DNA from 4 places in the Streptomyces sp. NPDC059852 genome. Region 2 is predicted to be linked to each of the others. Evidence: riboswitches for the same ligand, from Rfam matches in the RefSeq annotation. Region 2 holds a riboswitch; each other region holds the start of a gene.

Region 1 (4,233 bases), on a different contig from region 2:
ATCCACGGGCGTGCCCCGCCCACCCGGCGGTCGCGCCTCAGCCGGCCACGATCCGTCCGGTGACCTCGCCGAGGCCCACCCGTACCCCGCCCGGGCCGGGCGCCCACGCGGACAGGGTGACGACATCGCCGTCCTCCAGGAACGTGCGCTTGCCGTCGGGGAGTTCGAGCGGGTCGCGGCCGTTCCAGGTCAGCTCCAGGAGGGAGCCGCGCTCACGCTCGGTGGGGCCGCTGACCGTGCCGGAGCCGTACAGGTCGCCGGTGCGCAGGGAGGCACCGTTCACCGTCATGTGGGCGAGCTGCTGGGCGGCCGTCCAGTACATGGTGGAGAAGGGCGGCTCGGAGACGACGTGGCCGTTGATCGCCACGGAGATACGCAGGTCGTAGCCGCCGGGTTCGGTCTCGTCGCCGGAGTCGTCGAGGTATGGCAGCAGCGGGTGCGTGCGCTCGGGCGGCGCCGTCCTGGCCTCGTCCAGGGCGTCCAGCGGGGTGATCCAGGCCGACACCGACGTGGCGAAGGACTTGCCGAGGAAGGGGCCGAGGGGGACGTACTCCCACGCCTGGATGTCACGCGCCGACCAGTCGTTGAGCAGGCACAGGCCGAACACGTGCTCCCGGAAGTCGCCCAGTGGGACGGGCGCGCCCATCGCGGACGGCGTGCCCACCACGAAGCCGACCTCGGCCTCGATGTCCAGGCGGACGGACGGCCCGAAGACGGGGGCCGGGTCGGTGGGCGCCTTGCGCTGGCCCGAGGGCCGTACGACGTCCGTGCCGGAGACGACGACCGTGCCGGAGCGGCCGTGGTAGCCGATCGGCAGGTGCTTCCAGTTGGGGGTGAGGGAGTCCTCGGCGTTGGGGCGGAAGATCTGGCCGACGTTCCGCGCGTGGTTCTCGGAGGCGTAGAAGTCGACGTAGTCCGCGACGTCGAACGGAAGGTGCAGCGTCACGGAGGAGAGCGGGTGGAACAGCTCCGCGATGGCCTCCTGGTGCGCCGGCACCGTGACCCAGGCGGTCAGCGCCCGCCGTACGTCGGACCAGGTGGTGCGGCCCGCGGCGAGCAGCGCGTTCAGCGACTCCTGGGCGAGCAGCGGGGCGTACGGCGAGCCGAGCGCCTGGGCCGCCCTGCCCGCGTCGAGGACGTGGTCGCCGAGCCGGACGCCCACCCGGCGCGCGGAGTCCGGGCCCGGGAGGGAGAAGACGCCGTACGGAAGGTTGTGCGCGCCGAAGGGGTCGCCCTCGGGGAGATCGAAGGGGGGCATGGGGTACTGCCTCACTCTCATACGCTCCGTAAGCCATGTGGTCGGGCCCACGTTACGGGTGAGGTGGCGGTCTTGGGCAGGGTGAATCCTCCGGGCAGGCGATCGGCTTCCCCCCAGGTCGCCGCGGTCGGCCGTCCTCTTCACCGGGCGACGGGCCCCAACTCGGCGTCCGTACCGCCCTCGAAGATCTCGTAGGGGCGAAACCGCCATAAACGGGCGCGAGTTGTGCGGGCTCGGACACAAGTGGGACCGGAACCGGTGTCAACTCATGTGAACAGAGCAGCCGTCCGGTTCAGGTCGAGTCGAGGGGGCTTCCTGTCCGTATTCTCTGATCATGGCCGCACCGATCGCATATTCACTCATCGCCACTGACCTGGACGGGACCCTCCTGCGAGGTGACGACACGCTCTCCGACCGGTCGCTCGCGGCACTCGCGCAGGCGGCGGTGGCCGGTGCCCAGCACCTCGTGGTGACGGGACGGCCGGCACCCCGGGTGCGGCCCCTCCTGGACGTCATGGGCAGCAGGGGACTGGCGGTGTGCGGACAGGGCGCGCAGCTGTACGACGCCGGGCGGGACCGGCTGCTGTGGTCCATCACCCTGGAGCGGGACCTGGCGGAGACCGCCCTCGGCAAGATCGAGGCCGAGGTGGGGCAGGTGTACGCGGCGGTCGACCAGGACGGTGCCGACGGGCTCACGCTCATCGAACCGGGCTATCTGATGCCCCACCCGACCCTGCCGGCCGTGCGGGTGCGGCACCGCGACGACCTGTGGTGCGAGCCGATCAGCAAGGTGCTGCTGCGCCATCCGACGCTGTCGGACGACGAGTTGGCGGCGACGGCCCGCGCGGTGGTGGGCTCGCTGGCGACGGTCACCATGTCGGGGCCGGGGACCGTCGAACTCCAGCCATGCGGCGTCACGAAGGCGACGGGCCTCGCGCTCGCCGCCGAGCATCTCGGCCTGGGTCCCCACGAGACCATCGCCTTCGGGGACATGCCCAACGACATCCCCATGTTCGACTGGGCGGCGCACGGTGTGGCGATGGCCAACGCACACCCCGAACTCAAGGCGGTGGCGGACGAGATCACCTTGTCCAACGAGGACGACGGCATCGCCGTCGTCCTCGAGGGACTGTTCGCCCGCAGCCTGGCCCAGTTCCGCTATTGATGGGTGCTGCAGAAGGCTCAGTAGGGGCCGTTCACGTTGTCGATCGAGCCGTAGCGCGCGGCCGCGTAGTTGCAGGCGGCCGTGATGTTGGCGACCGGGTCGAACGGGTCGTACGCGGTGCCCGGCACGTGGTAGGTCGCGAAGGTCGGGTCGATGACCTGGAGGAGACCCTTGGACGGGGTGCCCGCCACGGCGTTGGAGTCCCAGTTGTTGATGGCGGCCGGGTTGCCCGACGACTCGCGCATGATGTTGCGGTGGATGCCCTCGTAGGAACCGGGGATCCCCTTCTGCGCCATGATGTCGAGCGCCTCGCGGATCCAGCCGTCGAGGTTGTCGGCGTACGTCTTCACGGAGGCCTGGGTGGCCTGGGCGACGGCGGACTTCTTGACGGGCGCGGACGCCGTGTTCGTCTCGGCCTTGGCCGGCGCGGCCTTCTTCGCGGACCGGACCTTCAGGTCGACGCCCGGGTGGATCAGCCGGGGGTTGTCGCCGATGGCCGCGCGGTTGTCCTTGTAGAGCTGTCGCCAGCCGCCCTGGGCGTCGTAGCGGTCGGCGATCCCGTACAGGGTGTCGCCCTTCTTGGTGGTGTAGCTGACGGAGCCGACCTTGGCCACGGTGGGGGCCTTGCCGGGCTCGGCGGCGCTCGCGGTGGTCGCGGCCAGCAGGGGGAGCGCGAGAGCGGCGGTACCGGTACCGGCGGCGATGACGCGCCGGGTGAACGGGCTGGTACGGGTGCGACGGTGCTTGCCTCGGGACATGGCGCTGTTCGTTCCTCTCCGGCGCCTGCGAGGTGAGCTGTCGGGTTCGGGCGGGAGATGCCCGGTCACACCGTCGTTCGACGACGTGACTTCACCCCTAGCCGTTCCGGCGCGCCATCGAGGCGTGCGGTACGGCGACTTACCTGGGTCCCCCGCTCCTGCCGTGCGGTGCGTTGCGTAGGTGGATGACTCGGGCGGCGGCAGGATTCGGCGTCCGCCCGACAGAGCGGGAACGTATGCGAGAGCACATGTCTGGAACAAGTGCCGCAATCACCTGACGTGCTAATTGACCATGGTCTGAGGCGTATGGGGCGCTTGATCCTTTGCGGTTGCCAATTCTCAACTCGCTTTTCTGGCAAGGGGACGAAGGCTTCCCGTGGGGGAGGTGCCGACGGGTGGCCGCGTGACCCAACTCACGGCGATCACAACAACGGCAAATCGGGCAATGGCTCCAACTCCCCTGTTATTGCCTGGCCGTGGAGGGCTCACTGTCAAGGTGTCCATCTGTCCCCTTGGGTCCGGAGAGTCCGTTTTATGGGGCAGGAACCCCGCCCTTCGTGCCGTTCGTTGAGGGGGCGTGGAGGCGTCCGGAGGGCGGGTCGGGGTAGGCGGAGGCGGGGGGCGTACAGGCTTGCGGGCCGGCCCCCGCAGGGTCGAACCGGATTTCGATTCGCGGAGGGATGGAGAGCGGTCGGCTACTCACAGTGACGTACCGATAAATCGATGAATGTCCATCCTCATCGGGTGATCAAAAAACATACCGACCGTGGACCGATGTCGGCCGTGGTGGACGGGTGGGCGGCATCGGTGATCGAAACGTGACCGGATACGCTGACTTGAGTGATGGCAGCGACCTATCGACAAACCGTGTAACCAGCCGAAAGACACCAGCAGACAGGAGACCCCTCGTGACCGTCGTCGGGCCGTTCGGGCTGAGCGTGCGGGACCAGGCTCTGGAAGCCGATGTCCAGGCCGGATTGGCGGCTGTCGAGGAGGGACTGCTCGAAGCCACCAAGAGTGAGGTCCCCTTCATCACCGGGGCCGCCCAGCAC
Region 2 (4,233 bases):
CGGCCCAGCCGACGAACGCCCCGTCGGGGCCGGGGTCGCCGACGCCCTCGGTGAAGCTGTCCCCCACCGCGACGTACGACCCGATCACTCTTCTGCTGTCACTCTTCGAATCGTCTGCCACGTCGGGACATGATTCACCTTCCGATGTGACCTACGCGACCGTAGGAAAGGGTTGACGAGCGGTGAGATAAGCCACTGCCAAAGCCTTCACCAAACCCGGAATACCGCTCCTCGCGGGGGCGTTGACCGCCGAAACGCCGCGCGTGGAGCTCAGGACACACCGAAGGCCGGACCCGGGGATCAGGGTCCGGCCTTCGGCTGCGTGTCAGGCAGGTGGTGCGCATGCGTGTCAGGGAGGTGCGCGCCGTGCGGTGGGGCGGTCAGCCGATGGCGACGCCCTTGGAGCGGAGGTAGGCCACCGGGTCCACGTCCGAGCCGTAGTCGGGCGTCGTGCGGATCTCGAAGTGCAGGTGCGGGCCGGTGACGTTGCCGGTCGCGCCGGAGAGGCCGATCTGCTGGCCCGCGGTCACCGTCTGGCCGCTGGAGACGGACAGCGAGGACAGGTGGGCGTACTGGGCGTAGTAGCCGTCGGCGAGCCGGATGACGACCTGGTTGCCGTAGGCGCCGCCCCAGCCGGCGGAGACGACGGTGCCGGCGCCGACCGCCTTCAGGGGGGTGCCGGTGGCGGCGGAGAAGTCCACGCCGGTGTGGTAGCCGCTGGACCACATGCTGCCCGCCACCTTGTACGAGGTGCCGACGGCGGCGGTGGACACCGGGGCGGTGAAGCCGTTGACGGTGCTCGTCGCGTCCGCGCTCTGGGCGGCCGTCGCGGCCTTCTTCGGCGCGGCGGGCTTCGCGGACGGCTTGGACGGCGCGGTGGACGGAGCCGACGCCTTGGGCGCGGCGGTCGCGGCCTTCTTGCCGATCGAGAGCTTCAGACCCGGGTGGATGAGCGACGGGTCGGCGCCGACGGCCTGGCGGTTGTCGGCGTACAGCTTCTTCCAGCCGCCGCGGACGTCCTGCTCGTCGGCGATCTTCGCCAGGTAGTCGCCGCGCTTCACCTCGTAGGTGCGCGTCTGGGTGGAGGTCTTCTGCGCCGGGGCCTTCTCGGCGGCGGCCTGGACGGACTGGACCGTCTTGTCCGGGGCGGACTGGCCGGTCGCGGCGTGGGCGCCGGTGGCCCCGATCAGCGGCAGCGCGAGAGCGGCGCCACCGGTTCCGGCGACGGCGATCGTGCGGGTGAGACGCAGGGACTTGGGACGGCGATGCTTACCCTTCGCGGGCATGGCGAATTCCTCTCCGGCGCCTGCGAGGTGAGCTGTCGGGTGCGGGCTGGAGATGCCCGGCCGCGTCGGGACGCGACTTGACCCCGAGCCTGTTCCGGGACCGGAACAGGCGACGTACCTGTGGGTCCCCCGCTCCTGCCGTGTACGGGTGAGTGTGCGCGGATTCCGGTCGGCGGCAGGATTCGGCGTCCGTCCGGATTGGTGGCGAACGTAAGCGAGAAGGACGCATGGGAACAAGTGAGGGGTTCCGCCCGAATGCGTTCGGCTTGATCCCTTACGGGATTCACCGGTCACCCTGCGTGCATTTCGAAGGGGCCGCCATCCTCGAATCCCCATGAAAGGAAGGCCGATTACGTGAACATGACGGGCGACGCACCGTCACCGGTATGACGCTCCTCACGTGACGCTGCTCCAGCTTTCCTTATTACGGAGCGAGTTGGAGTGAAGGCATCAATTCGGACAGAAAGCCCAGATGTGACGCGGGCGATTTTCCGGCATGGGCAATACCGACATACGACTACTTCGTCCGTTTCAGGCTATTACTCCCGAGCTGTCGCCTGTGGACAAGTGATTGGCGCAGACAGCCATGTCGTATCGTCGGAGGCGCACCTCGCCGGCCTCACCGCCGAGCCGCGCCGGCGGGGCCGACCGGGAGGAGCCCCCGTGACGCAGCAGATCCCGTCGACCGAGCCCGAGCTGGCCGGTGTGCGCAACTTCCGCGACGTGGGCGGCCTGCCCACCGTGGACGGACGACGGGTGCGGCACGGCGTGCTGTTCCGCAGCGGCCACCTCGCCCACGCCACCGCCGAGGACGCCGCCTTCCTCGGCTCGCTGGGACTGCACACGATCTTCGACTTCCGCAACGCGGCGGACCAGAGGCTGGAGGGCCCGGACGTCGAGCTGCCGGGCGTCCGCAATGTGAACCTGCCGCTGTCCGACCCGGCGGACGGCGCGGAGTTCTGGAAGATGGTCCGCGACGGCGATCTCGACCAGCTGCGGGAGATCCTGGCGGACGGCAAGGGCGCGGCCCGGATGATCGCCTCCTACCGCTCCATCGTCACGGAGCGCACCGGTGAGCACGCCCAGGTGCTGCGCTCCCTGGTGGAGGACAGCGTTCCGGCGCTGATGCACTGCGCGGCCGGCAAGGACCGCGCCGGCCTGTCGATCGCGGTGACCCTGCTCGCCGTCGGCGTCGAGCGGGAGGCGATCGTCGCCGACTACCTGAAGTCCAACGAGAAGCACCGCCGCTACAAGGTGCGGCGCGGCAGCGACGCCCCCTCGGCCTACTCGCCGGAGGTCATGGAGCTGCTGAGCCCCCTCTTCGACGCGCGCGCGGAGTATCTGCAGGCCGCCTTCGACACGATCGACGAGACCTGGGGCGACGTCGACACCTACCTGGAGCAGGGCCTGCGGCTCACCCCCGAGGCGCGGGAGCGTCTGCGGGGGCGGCTGCTCGACTGAGGGCGCGGGGCGCGCCTACTTCCCGCCGCCGGCCTCGAAGAGGAAGTAGATGAAGGCGGCGAAGACGTGCCCCACCGCGATGTAGATGATGAGGCGCACCCACAGGGCGCGGGGGAACTTCTCCTCCATGTCGGTCATGGCGTCACTCCAGGGGTGGGGCCCAGGCACAGGGTGGCCGTGGGGCTCTGCAACAGGGTGTGGACGAACAGGAGCTCGACACCGCCGTCGTCCTCGGCGGCGAGCCGGTGCGGGGTCAGCGAGTCGAAGTGCGCGCTGTCCCCGGGGGCGAGCCGGTGCGTGGTGTCCCCGAGGCGCAGCCGCAGCCGTCCCTTGAGGACGTGGAGCCACTCCTCGCCGGGGTGCACGCGCACGATGTCTCCCTGCGAGCCGTACGGCACATGGACGCGGAGGGCCTGCATCCCGCGGCCGGAGACTCCGGCCTGCCAGTACGTCCAGCCGCCGGCGGCGGTGGGTTCCATGTCGGCGGCGCGTACGACGGCATCCCGGTCCGGGACCCTCTCGCCGAGCAGCTCGCCGACCGTCGTACCGTAGACGCGGGCGAGTGCCAGCAGCATCGGCAGCGACGGCTGCCGCTGGCCGGTCTCCAGCCGGGAGAGATGGGCGGCCGACAGCCCGGCGGCGCGGGCGGCGCCCTCCAGGGTGAGGGCCGCCCGGCGGCGCAGGGCCCGCAGTTGCGGCGCGACGGCCGGCAGGGACTCGGCCGGCCCGGCCGCCCCGTCACCGGGCGGGTTCTCGGGAGAGCTCATGCTCCCATTCAGCCGCAGGCTTGCCTCCGGGGCAAATTTATTGCCTCAGAGGCAAAGCCGGTGCGGAGCCGCACTCACCTGTTGGCGACCGCCTGCTTGATCAGCGTCTTGCCGAAGTCCCACATGAGACCTCCGCCGCTGTGGGCGTCGTCCATGACGTCCGTGAAGGCGTCGACGAACCGGTCCACCTCGCGTTCGCCGATGATCAGCGGCGGGATCAGCTTGATGACCTCCAGGTGGTCCCCGGAGACCTGGGTGAGGATGCGGTGCCGGCGCAGCAGCGGCACGACCACCATCTGGGCGAACAGGCCCTTGCGCGCGGTCTGGAGCATCGTCCAGCGGCTGCGCAGTCTGAGCGAGTCGGGGCGGCCGAACTCGATGCCGATCATCAGGCCGCGTCCGCGCACGTCGGCGAGCAGTTCGTACTTGTCGGTGAGGGCGGCCAGCCTCGACTTCAGCAGCTCGCCGGTGGCCCGGACGCCCGCGACGATCTGCTCGTCCTCCATGACGGACAGCACAGCCAGCCCGGCCGCCATGGCCTGCGCGTTGGAGCCGAAGCTCGCCGAGTGGACGAGCACCCGGTCCATGGACGAGTAGACCTTCTTGAAGATCCAGTCCTTGCCGATCGTGGCGCCGACCGGCACATAGCCGCCGGACAGCGCCTTGGCGACGCACACCAGGTCCGGTTCGACGCCCTCCTCGTGCTGGTAGGCGTAGAA
Region 3 (4,233 bases), on a different contig from region 2:
TGCCCTTCACGGCCATCACGGTGCCGAGGCCGAACTGGTCGTGGGTGACCCGGTCCCCGACCGCCAGCTGCGGGATCGGCTTCTCCGAGGTGCGCCGCGTGGCGAAGCCGGACGCGCCCGACGCCGAGGAGCGCGAACGGGACGAGGACAGCGACGCCGCCACACCGGAGGCGGGACCGGACGACAGGGGCGAACTCCCGCCCTTGCGCTTCCAGTCCACGTGCGCGGGCGGGATCTCCTCCAGGAACCGGGAGGGTGGGTTGTACGACGGCTGCCCCCAGGCGCTGCGCATCGCCGAGCGCGTCAGGTACAGCCGCTCCCGCGCACGCGTGATGCCGACGTACGCGAGCCGCCGCTCCTCCTCCAGCTCCTTGGCCTGGCCGAGGGCGCGCATGTGCGGGAAGACGCCGTCCTCCATGCCGGTGAGGAAGACGACCGGGAACTCCAGGCCCTTGGCGGTGTGGAGGGTCATCAGGGTGATGACCCCGGAGCCGTCCTCCTCCTCGTCCGGGATCTGGTCGGAGTCGGCGACGAGCGCGACCCGCTCCAGGAAGGCGGCGAGCCCGCCGGACTCCTCGCCCTCGGCCGCCTCCTGCTCGAACTCCAGGGCGACAGCCGCGAGTTCCTGGAGGTTCTCGATGCGGGTCTCGTCCTGCGGGTCGGTGGAGGACTGCAACTCGGCGAGGTAGCCGGTCCGTTCCAGCACGGCCTCCAGGACCGTCGCGGGGCCCGCGCCGGACTCGACGATCGTGCGGAGCTCCTCCATCAGCGCGTTGAACCGCTTCACGGCGTTCGTCGACCGCGCGGCCATACCGTACGCCTCGTCGACGCGCCGCAGGGCCTGCGGGAAGCTGATCTTCTCCCGCTGCGACAGGGCGTCGATCATGGCCTCGGCGCGCTCGCCGATGCCGCGCTTGGGGACGTTCAGGATGCGGCGCAGCGGGACGGAGTCCTCGGGGTTGGCCAGGACCCGCAGGTAGGCCAGGACGTCCCGGACCTCCTTGCGCTCGTAGAAGCGCACACCGCCGACGACCTTGTAGGGCAGCCCGACGCGGATGAAGACTTCCTCGAAGACACGGGACTGGGCGTTCGTCCGGTAGAAGACGGCCACGTCGCCGGCCTTCGCCTCCCCGGCGTCGGTCAGACGGTCTATCTCGTCGGCGACGAACTGCGCCTCGTCGTGCTCGGTGTCCGCGACGTAGCCGGTGATGCGCGCGCCGGCGCCCGCGTTGGTCCACAGGTTCTTGGGCCGGCGGGACTCGTTGCGCTCGATGACGGCGTTGGCGGCGCTGAGGATGGTCTGCGTGGAGCGGTAGTTCTGCTCCAGCAGGATCGTCGTCGCGTCCGGGTAGTCCTCCTCGAACTGGAGGATGTTGCGGATGGTGGCGCCCCGGAAGGCGTAGATCGACTGGTCGGCGTCACCCACCACGCACAGCTCGGCGGGCGGGACCTCGGCCTCGGGCGGTACGTCTACGGGGTGCTCGGAGGTGCCGACCAGCTCGCGGACCAGGGCGTACTGCGCGTGGTTGGTGTCCTGGTACTCGTCCACCAGCACATGCCGGAACCGGCGGCGGTAGTGCTCCGCGACGTCGGGGAAGGCGCGCAGCAGATTGACCGTCGTCATGATCAGGTCGTCGAAGTCGAGGGCGTTGGCCTCCCGCAGCCGCGACTGGTAGAGCGCGTACGCCTGGGCGAGGGTCTTCTCGAAGCCGTCGGTGGCCTGGGCGGCGAAGTCCTCCTCGTCGATCAGCTCGTTCTTCAGGTTGCTGATCTTGGCGCTGAACGACTTGGGCGGGAACCGCTTCGGGTCGAGGTCGAGGTCCCGGCACACGAGCGCCATCAGGCGCTTGCTGTCGGCGGCGTCGTAGATCGAGAACGACGAGGTGAACCCGAGCTTCTTGCTCTCGCGGCGCAGGATGCGGACGCAGGCGCTGTGGAAGGTCATCACCCACATCGCGTTCGCGCGCGGTCCGACGAGCTGCTCGACGCGCTCCTTCATCTCGCCGGCGGCCTTGTTGGTGAAGGTGATCGCCAGGATCTGGCCGGGGTGCACGTTCCGCTCGCCGAGCAGGTAGGCGATGCGGTGCGTGAGGACACGCGTCTTGCCGGATCCGGCTCCGGCCACGATGAGCAGCGGGGTGCCGGAGTGGACGACGGCCGCACGCTGGTTCTCGTTGAGCCCCTCCAGCAGCGCGGCGGCGTCGAGGGCCGGGCGCGGGGCGCCGTCGCGGTAGTAGGCGTCGCGGTCCGGGGGCACGTCGAACTTCCCGCCGAACAGATCGTCCGGAAGCGACTCCGGAGTGTGATCGTCCTCGGGCGGTGGCGGGGGCTCTTCCCCGTGGGCCCGTGGGGCCTGGAGGTCCGCCAGGAAGCTGTCGTCAAAGAGGCTGCTCATCGCTCTCCGAGTCTAGGCGGCCCCACCGACAACCGGCCGCCGCCTCGAGAACATCACACCGCCCGGTCCGGCACCCCGACCGCCCGGTCACCGTACGAAGTCACCCCATCACGTCACACACCGGTCGGATGAAGCGCGTGATCCTTGCCTGAAAAGGACAGACAACACCAACCGCACCGGAACGGCATCAGTCACCCGCCCGCTCCCCCTCCACCCGCTCCCCTGACCGAAGGTCACGAAAATGTATCGGGCATATCGCACATCAACCTTCACAGCGGCCACACCAGTTGGCTACCGTGCCGGGCAGGCCGTACGACCCCCACCGGCGAACGACGCCGGGCCGCACGGCCTCCGCCGAGTCCGGTGCGTCCGGAGCCGGGGACCCACCGAACTTGGGGTGAATCGGCCCGACCTCCCGTCCTGGGAGCGGCCGTAGGGCAACCCTTCCGAACCACCCGCCCGAACCCGACAGCTAACTCGGCAGGCGGAGCGTGGAAGGAGTCGCCTCCCTTGGCGTCGCACCGCAAGTCGCGTCCCTCCGGCACGCGCGTGGCAGGCATACGGACCCCCGCGCTGGCCACCGCGGCCCTCACCTCCGTGGCCCTGCTGTCCCAGACGGCCCAGGCGAGCCCGTCCGCCGACGACCGCCCGAGCCTCGAAGAGGTCGAGAAGAAGGTCGACGACCTCTACCGCCAGGCGGAGTCCGCCACCGAGAAGTACAACGCGGCCAAGGAGAAGACGACCAAGCAGCGCAAGCGCGTCGACACCCTCCTCGACGACGTCGCGCGGCGCACGCAGAAGCTCAACGACGCGCGCGAGGAGCTGGGCCGCAACGCCGCCGCCCAGTACCGCACGGGCGCCGCCGCCCCGGACACCACGACGTTCCTCCTCGCGGACACCCCCCAGGACTACTTCGACCAGTCCCAGCTGATGAACCGTATGACGGGACGTCAGAAGCAGTCCGTGGACGAGTACTTCACCGAGCAGTCCGCGACGATGAAGAAGCGGCAGGAGGCCACGCGGAGCCTCGAGACGCTCACCGCGTCGCAGAAGAACCTGCGGACCGCCAAGGCGACCGTCCAGAAGAAGCTCGCGGACGCGCGTCAACTGCTCTCCGAGCTGACCGCGCAGGAGAAGGCCCGCCTCGCCGCGATCGAGAAGCGCAAGCAGGAAGAGGCCGACCGCAAGGCCGAGGAGCTGGCCCGGCAGCAGAAGGCGGAGGCCGAGCGCGAGCGCGAGGCGGCCGCACAGCGGCAGGAACAGGGCGGGCAGGAGCAGGGCGGCACCGCCCCGGACGGGTCGTACGCCACGAAGGCCGAGAAGGCGCTGACCTTCGCCCGCACCCAGATCGGCAAGCCGTACGTCTGGGGCGCCACCGGCCCCGACTCCTACGACTGCTCCGGCCTCACCCAGGCCGCCTGGAAGGCCGCCGGCGTCGACATCCCGCGCGTCACCTACGACCAGGTCGAGGCGGGCACGACGGTCCCCGTGTCCAGTGCCCAGCCCGGCGACCTGGTCTTCTTCTACGACGACGTCACGCACGTGGGCCTCTACATCGGCAACGGCATGATGATCCACGCGCCGAAGCCCGGCGCGTACGTCCGCGAGGAGTCGATCTACTACGACGGCGAGTCGGCGATCCACAGCGTGGTCCGCCCGGCGTGACGAACGGCGGGAACGGACGGACCCCACCGGCCTGAGGGTGGACGGCGACAGCGACGCGGGACGGTGCACCTCCTCCACGAGGAGCCCGTCGCCGAACTCGCCGAGGCGTTCACTCGCCGGACGGGCCGTCGATTCACCCACCCCCCGCGCGCGCCTCCACCCGCACGCCGGTG
Region 4 (4,233 bases), on a different contig from region 2:
GGCCGTCGGTCAGACCGTGGAAGGTGACCAGTTCGGCGTCGGAGGTGTAGCCGTCGGGGAAGCGCAGCGGGACCCGGACACGGGCGCGCTGGGTGGCGGCTGCGAGGGAGTCGGGCATGCGGGTCTCCGGGTTCCGTGCGGCTGTCTGCTTCAGATTTGAAGCAGCTCGGGAGAGTGACCCTACCTCGTGCTTTAACTTTGAAGCAATGACTCCGTGTCACCCGTCCTGGCGGTGTGTGTCACGAACAGTTCTTGGACGCGCGCCGGCGCCACGGCACCTCGTCGCCCGTGGCGTGGCCGCAGTCGCCCTGGAGGCCGGAGCCGATGGCCGTGAAGATGTCCTCCAGCTGTCCGACCTGTTCCGGGGAGAGCCGGTCGAAGATCAGCGACCGTACGGTGTCCACATGTCCGGGGGCGGCCTGCTCCAGGAGCCGCATCCCCTCGTCCGTGAGGGCGGCGACGCTGCCCCGCTTGTCCACGGGGCAGTCCTCGCGCCGCACCAGGCCGTCCTTCTCCAGCCGCGAGACGCCGTACGTCAGCCGGCTGCGGGTGATCTTCAGCCGTTCGGCGAGATCGGTCATGCGCAGCCGGCGTTCCGGGGCGTCGGACAGGGTGGCGAGAATGGAGTAATACAGATGGGGCATGCCGGCCTCCTGCTGGAGCTGCCGGTCCAGCGCGTCCTCCACGAGCGCGACGGCGGCGATGTAGGCGCGCCAGGCGCGCTGCTCCTCGGGGGTGAGCCAGCGAGTCGTCATGTGTCCAGTGTAGGTTTGTTTCAAACTTGAACCAAGCCCTGCCGAAACCAGCCCCGATCCGCCGAGCGGGAGAGCGCGCCGATGCCGTCGTACCCCTACGTCCTGCTGTCCGCCGCCGTCTCCCTCGACGGCTACCTCGACGACACGGGCCCCGACCGGCTGCTGCTGTCCAGCCCGGCCGACTTCGACCGGGTCGACGGGGTGCGGGCCTCCGTGGACGCCATCCTCGTCGGCGCCGGCACCATCCGGGCGGACAACCCCCGGCTGCTCGTGAACTCGGCCGAGCGCCGCGCCGCCCGCACCGCCCAGGGCAAGCCCGCGTACCCGCTGAAGGTCACCGTCAGCGCGTCCGGCGAGCTGGATCCGGCGGCGAACTTCTGGCACACCGGCGGCGAGAAGGTCGTCTACACGACGGAGAAGGGCGCCCGGCGGCTGCGGGAGGACCCCGTCGCCGCCGATGTCGTCGCGCTCGGCGACGACCTGGACTGGCGGGTCCTGCTGACGCATCTGCGCGAGGTGCGTGGCGTCGAGCGGCTGATGGTCGAGGGCGGCGGCACCGTCCACACGCAGCTGCTGCGCCAGGGGCTCGCCGACGAGCTGCAGCTCGTCCTCGCGCCGCTGTTCGTGGGCGACCCCCGGGCGCCCCGGCTCTTCGGGCCCGGCGGATACCAGGAGGGCCGGCTGAGGCTCGTGGAGACCCGGCGCATCGAGGACGTGGTGCTGATGCGCTACGAGCCGACCGCGCCCGGCACGGGTGTCCTCCCGGCCGCCGCCGACCGGCACTGGCTGGCCCTGGCGTGCGACCTGGCCGCCGAGTGCCCGCCCTCGCCCACCGCGTTCAGCGTCGGCGCGGTCGTGGTCGCCGCGGACGGCACCGAGTTGGCGCGGGGCCACTCCCGGGAGGCCGGCGACCCCGTCGTGCACGCCGAGGAGGCGGCCCTCGCCAAGATCGCGCCCGGCGACCCGAGGCTGGCCGGCGCCACGGTCTACAGCAGCCTGGAGCCCTGCACGCACCGCGCCTCCCGGCCGACGCCCTGCGCCCGGCTGATCCTGGCGGCCGGGGTGCGCCGGGTGGTGACGGCCTGGCGCGAGCCGGACACCTTCGTGACGGACGCCGACGGCAGCGGGATGCTCGCCGCCGCGGGCGTGGACGTCCTGGTGCTGCCCGAGTACGCGGCCCGGGCGGCGGCCCCCAACGCCCACCTGGCGCCCTGACACCCGCCCGGCGAGGCCCGCGCGACCGGGGCCTGCGGAAAGGCGTGTGCGGCGGGCCCCGGTGATGGCGTACTATGGACACATCGACGCGGGGTGGAGCAGCTCGGTAGCTCGCTGGGCTCATAACCCAGAGGTCGCAGGTTCAAATCCTGTCCCCGCTACTGAAGGCTCAGGGCCGGAACTCATCAGTTCCGGCCCTGAGTGTTTTCCGGCCCCCGTCAGGCTCGCGGGACGCCTTCACCGGTTCTCACGGTACGTGATCGCGCGAACCCCCTCCGCATAACAACTGACACACTGTCAGCAATCGTGAGGGTGTCTCGTGGGCGTCAACTCGCCCGATTTGGACCGCTCATGGCCCGTAAGTCCCGGCGGAAATCGTTAATGATCAAGGGGAACGGCTTGGAATCCGTACCCCGCGTCTATTAACGTTCGATAACGCAGCGCGGTCGTCCCAGCCGTCACAAGAGGCGGCTCCGTGCGCACGCGCCGAATCCTGCCAAGGAACCGGGGAACCACCACCTTGGGGTGAATCGCGCGGATACCACCGTGACATCACGGTACGTATACGCGCGTAGGAGACCTTCCTGCTCCGAACCCGTCAGCTAACCCGGTAGGCGAGAAGGAAGGAAAGGAGTACGCCCACGTGGCGTCGAACCGTCCTGCCCCGCATGCCTCGTTCGTACCCGGTCAGCGCACCGCCGACACCTTCGGCTACGACCGCACCGACGACGGCCCCTTCGAGGAGTGGAACCCCACCGCGGACTCCCTCCGTCCCGTCCGAGGCAGGCACCGCGTCTCCAAGCAGCGCGGCGGGGGACTCGCCCGCAGCTCCACGGTTCTCGGCGTCGGCGTCATAGCGGCCGTCGGCGCGGGCGGCATGGCCACCGCGCAGAGCGGCAAGCCGCCGGTCGCCATCACCCTGCCCGACCTGCCCCTGATCTCCGGCGACGACTCCGCCGCGGACGACACCGCCACCGCCCTCAGCACCATGGGCGAGACCGGCCAGGAGACCCCGCAGAGCGGCTCCGACGCCGGTGAGGCGCTGCGCAGCCGGATCATCGCCCAGGCCGAGTTCCAGCAGGACCAGGTCGACAGCAAGGCCGCCGAGGCCGCCGTCGCCGCCGCCGAGAAGGAGGTCGCCGAGGCGGCCGCCAAGGCGGAGAAGGAGGCCAAGGAGAAGGCCGCCGAGGCGAAGGCCGCCGCCGAGGAGGAGGCCCGCAAGAAGGCCGAGGCCGAGCGCCTCGCCGAGCTGGCCAAGCAGTACACGCTGCCGACCTCCTCGTACACCCTGACCTCCACCTTCGGTGAGGCCGGCGCCTACTGGTCGTCCGGGCACCACACGGGCCTCGACTTCGCCGCGCCGACCGGCACCCTGATCAAGGCCGTCCACTCCGGCACGATCACCTTCGCCGGCTGGGACGGCTCCTACGGCTACAAGACCGAGCTGACCCTGGACGACGGCACCGAGATCTGGTTCGCCCACCAGTCCTCGATCAGCGTCAGCGTCGGCCAGAAGGTCAACACCGGTGACGTCATCGGCCGTGTCGGCGCCACGGGCAACGTGACCGGCGCCCATCTGCACCTCGAGGTGCACCCCGACGGCAGCGCGAGCGGCATCGACCCGCTGGCCTGGCTGCGCGGCAAGGGCCTCACCCCCTGAGCACCCTCCCCACCTGATCCCCGGCGGTCCTGACGACGACCCCCCGACGTCAGGGCTGCCGGTCCTCGGTGCGCCGGCCCGCCCCCTTCACAGGGAATTCATCCCGGGAGCGGAATCGGCGGTACCGCCACCGTCGTTGTTCCCTTGCATGACCGCACTGCGCACACTCGGCTCCTCCGACCTCGAGGTCTCCCCGCTCTGCCTCGGCGGCAACGTCTTCGGGTGGACCGCCGACGAGGCCCACTCCTTCGCCGTCCTCGACGCCTACACGGCGGCCGGCGGCAACTTCCTCGACACGGCCGACTCGTACTCGGCGTGGGTCGAGGGCAACGCGGGCGGCGAGTCGGAGACCGTCATCGGCAACTGGCTCAAGGCACGCGGCAACCGGGACGACGTCGTGATCGCCACCAAGGTCAGCCAGCACCCCGACTTCCAGGGCCTGAACGCGGCCACCATCAAGGCCGCCGCCGACGCCTCGCTGCGCCGCCTCGGCACCGACCGCATCGACCTCTACTACACGCACTTCGACAAGCCCGAGGTGCCGGTCGAGGAGATCGTCGGCGCCCTGGACGAGCTGGTGAAGGCCGGCAAGGTCCGGCACAT

What was found. Region 2 has a riboswitch for cyclic di-AMP ahead of ACFV46_RS14760 (peptidoglycan DD-metalloendopeptidase family protein). Riboswitches for the same ligand answer to the same signal wherever they lie in the genome.
Region 1: another riboswitch for cyclic di-AMP. It lies ahead of ACFV46_RS03815 (transglycosylase SLT domain-containing protein); the one in region 2 lies ahead of ACFV46_RS14760 (peptidoglycan DD-metalloendopeptidase family protein).
Region 3: another riboswitch for cyclic di-AMP. It lies ahead of ACFV46_RS02860 (NlpC/P60 family protein); the one in region 2 lies ahead of ACFV46_RS14760 (peptidoglycan DD-metalloendopeptidase family protein).
Region 4: another riboswitch for cyclic di-AMP. It lies ahead of ACFV46_RS31865 (M23 family metallopeptidase); the one in region 2 lies ahead of ACFV46_RS14760 (peptidoglycan DD-metalloendopeptidase family protein).

What each region holds. Positions count from the first base shown of each region.
Region 1 covers NZ_JBHWJK010000002.1:306,939-311,171, reverse strand. The annotation lists gene fahA (fumarylacetoacetase) at 38-1,258, opposite strand; gene ACFV46_RS03820 (HAD family hydrolase) at 1,593-2,423, shown strand; gene ACFV46_RS03815 (transglycosylase SLT domain-containing protein) at 2,441-3,181, opposite strand; cyclic di-AMP (ydaO/yuaA leader) riboswitch at 3,189-3,362, opposite strand; gene ACFV46_RS03810 (polyprenyl synthetase family protein) at 4,090-4,233, shown strand, end outside.
Region 2 covers NZ_JBHWJK010000009.1:196,773-201,005, reverse strand. The annotation lists gene ACFV46_RS14765 (SGNH/GDSL hydrolase family protein) at 1-88, opposite strand, end outside; gene ACFV46_RS14760 (peptidoglycan DD-metalloendopeptidase family protein) at 381-1,286, opposite strand; cyclic di-AMP (ydaO/yuaA leader) riboswitch at 1,291-1,484, opposite strand; gene ACFV46_RS14755 (tyrosine-protein phosphatase) at 1,950-2,747, shown strand; gene ACFV46_RS14750 (DUF6126 family protein) at 2,763-2,885, opposite strand; gene ACFV46_RS14745 (helix-turn-helix domain-containing protein) at 2,882-3,514, opposite strand; gene ACFV46_RS14740 (aspartate aminotransferase family protein) at 3,589-4,233, opposite strand, start outside.
Region 3 covers NZ_JBHWJK010000002.1:118,275-122,507, forward strand. The annotation lists gene pcrA (DNA helicase PcrA) at 1-2,395, opposite strand, end outside; cyclic di-AMP (ydaO/yuaA leader) riboswitch at 2,738-2,898, shown strand; gene ACFV46_RS02860 (NlpC/P60 family protein) at 2,906-4,060, shown strand.
Region 4 covers NZ_JBHWJK010000038.1:37,568-41,800, forward strand. The annotation lists gene ribA (GTP cyclohydrolase II) at 1-118, opposite strand, end outside; gene ACFV46_RS31850 (MarR family transcriptional regulator) at 240-755, opposite strand; gene ACFV46_RS31855 (dihydrofolate reductase family protein) at 837-1,970, shown strand; tRNA gene ACFV46_RS31860 (tRNA-Met) at 2,058-2,131, shown strand; cyclic di-AMP (ydaO/yuaA leader) riboswitch at 2,445-2,602, shown strand; gene ACFV46_RS31865 (M23 family metallopeptidase) at 2,614-3,630, shown strand; gene ACFV46_RS31870 (aldo/keto reductase) at 3,779-4,233, shown strand, end outside.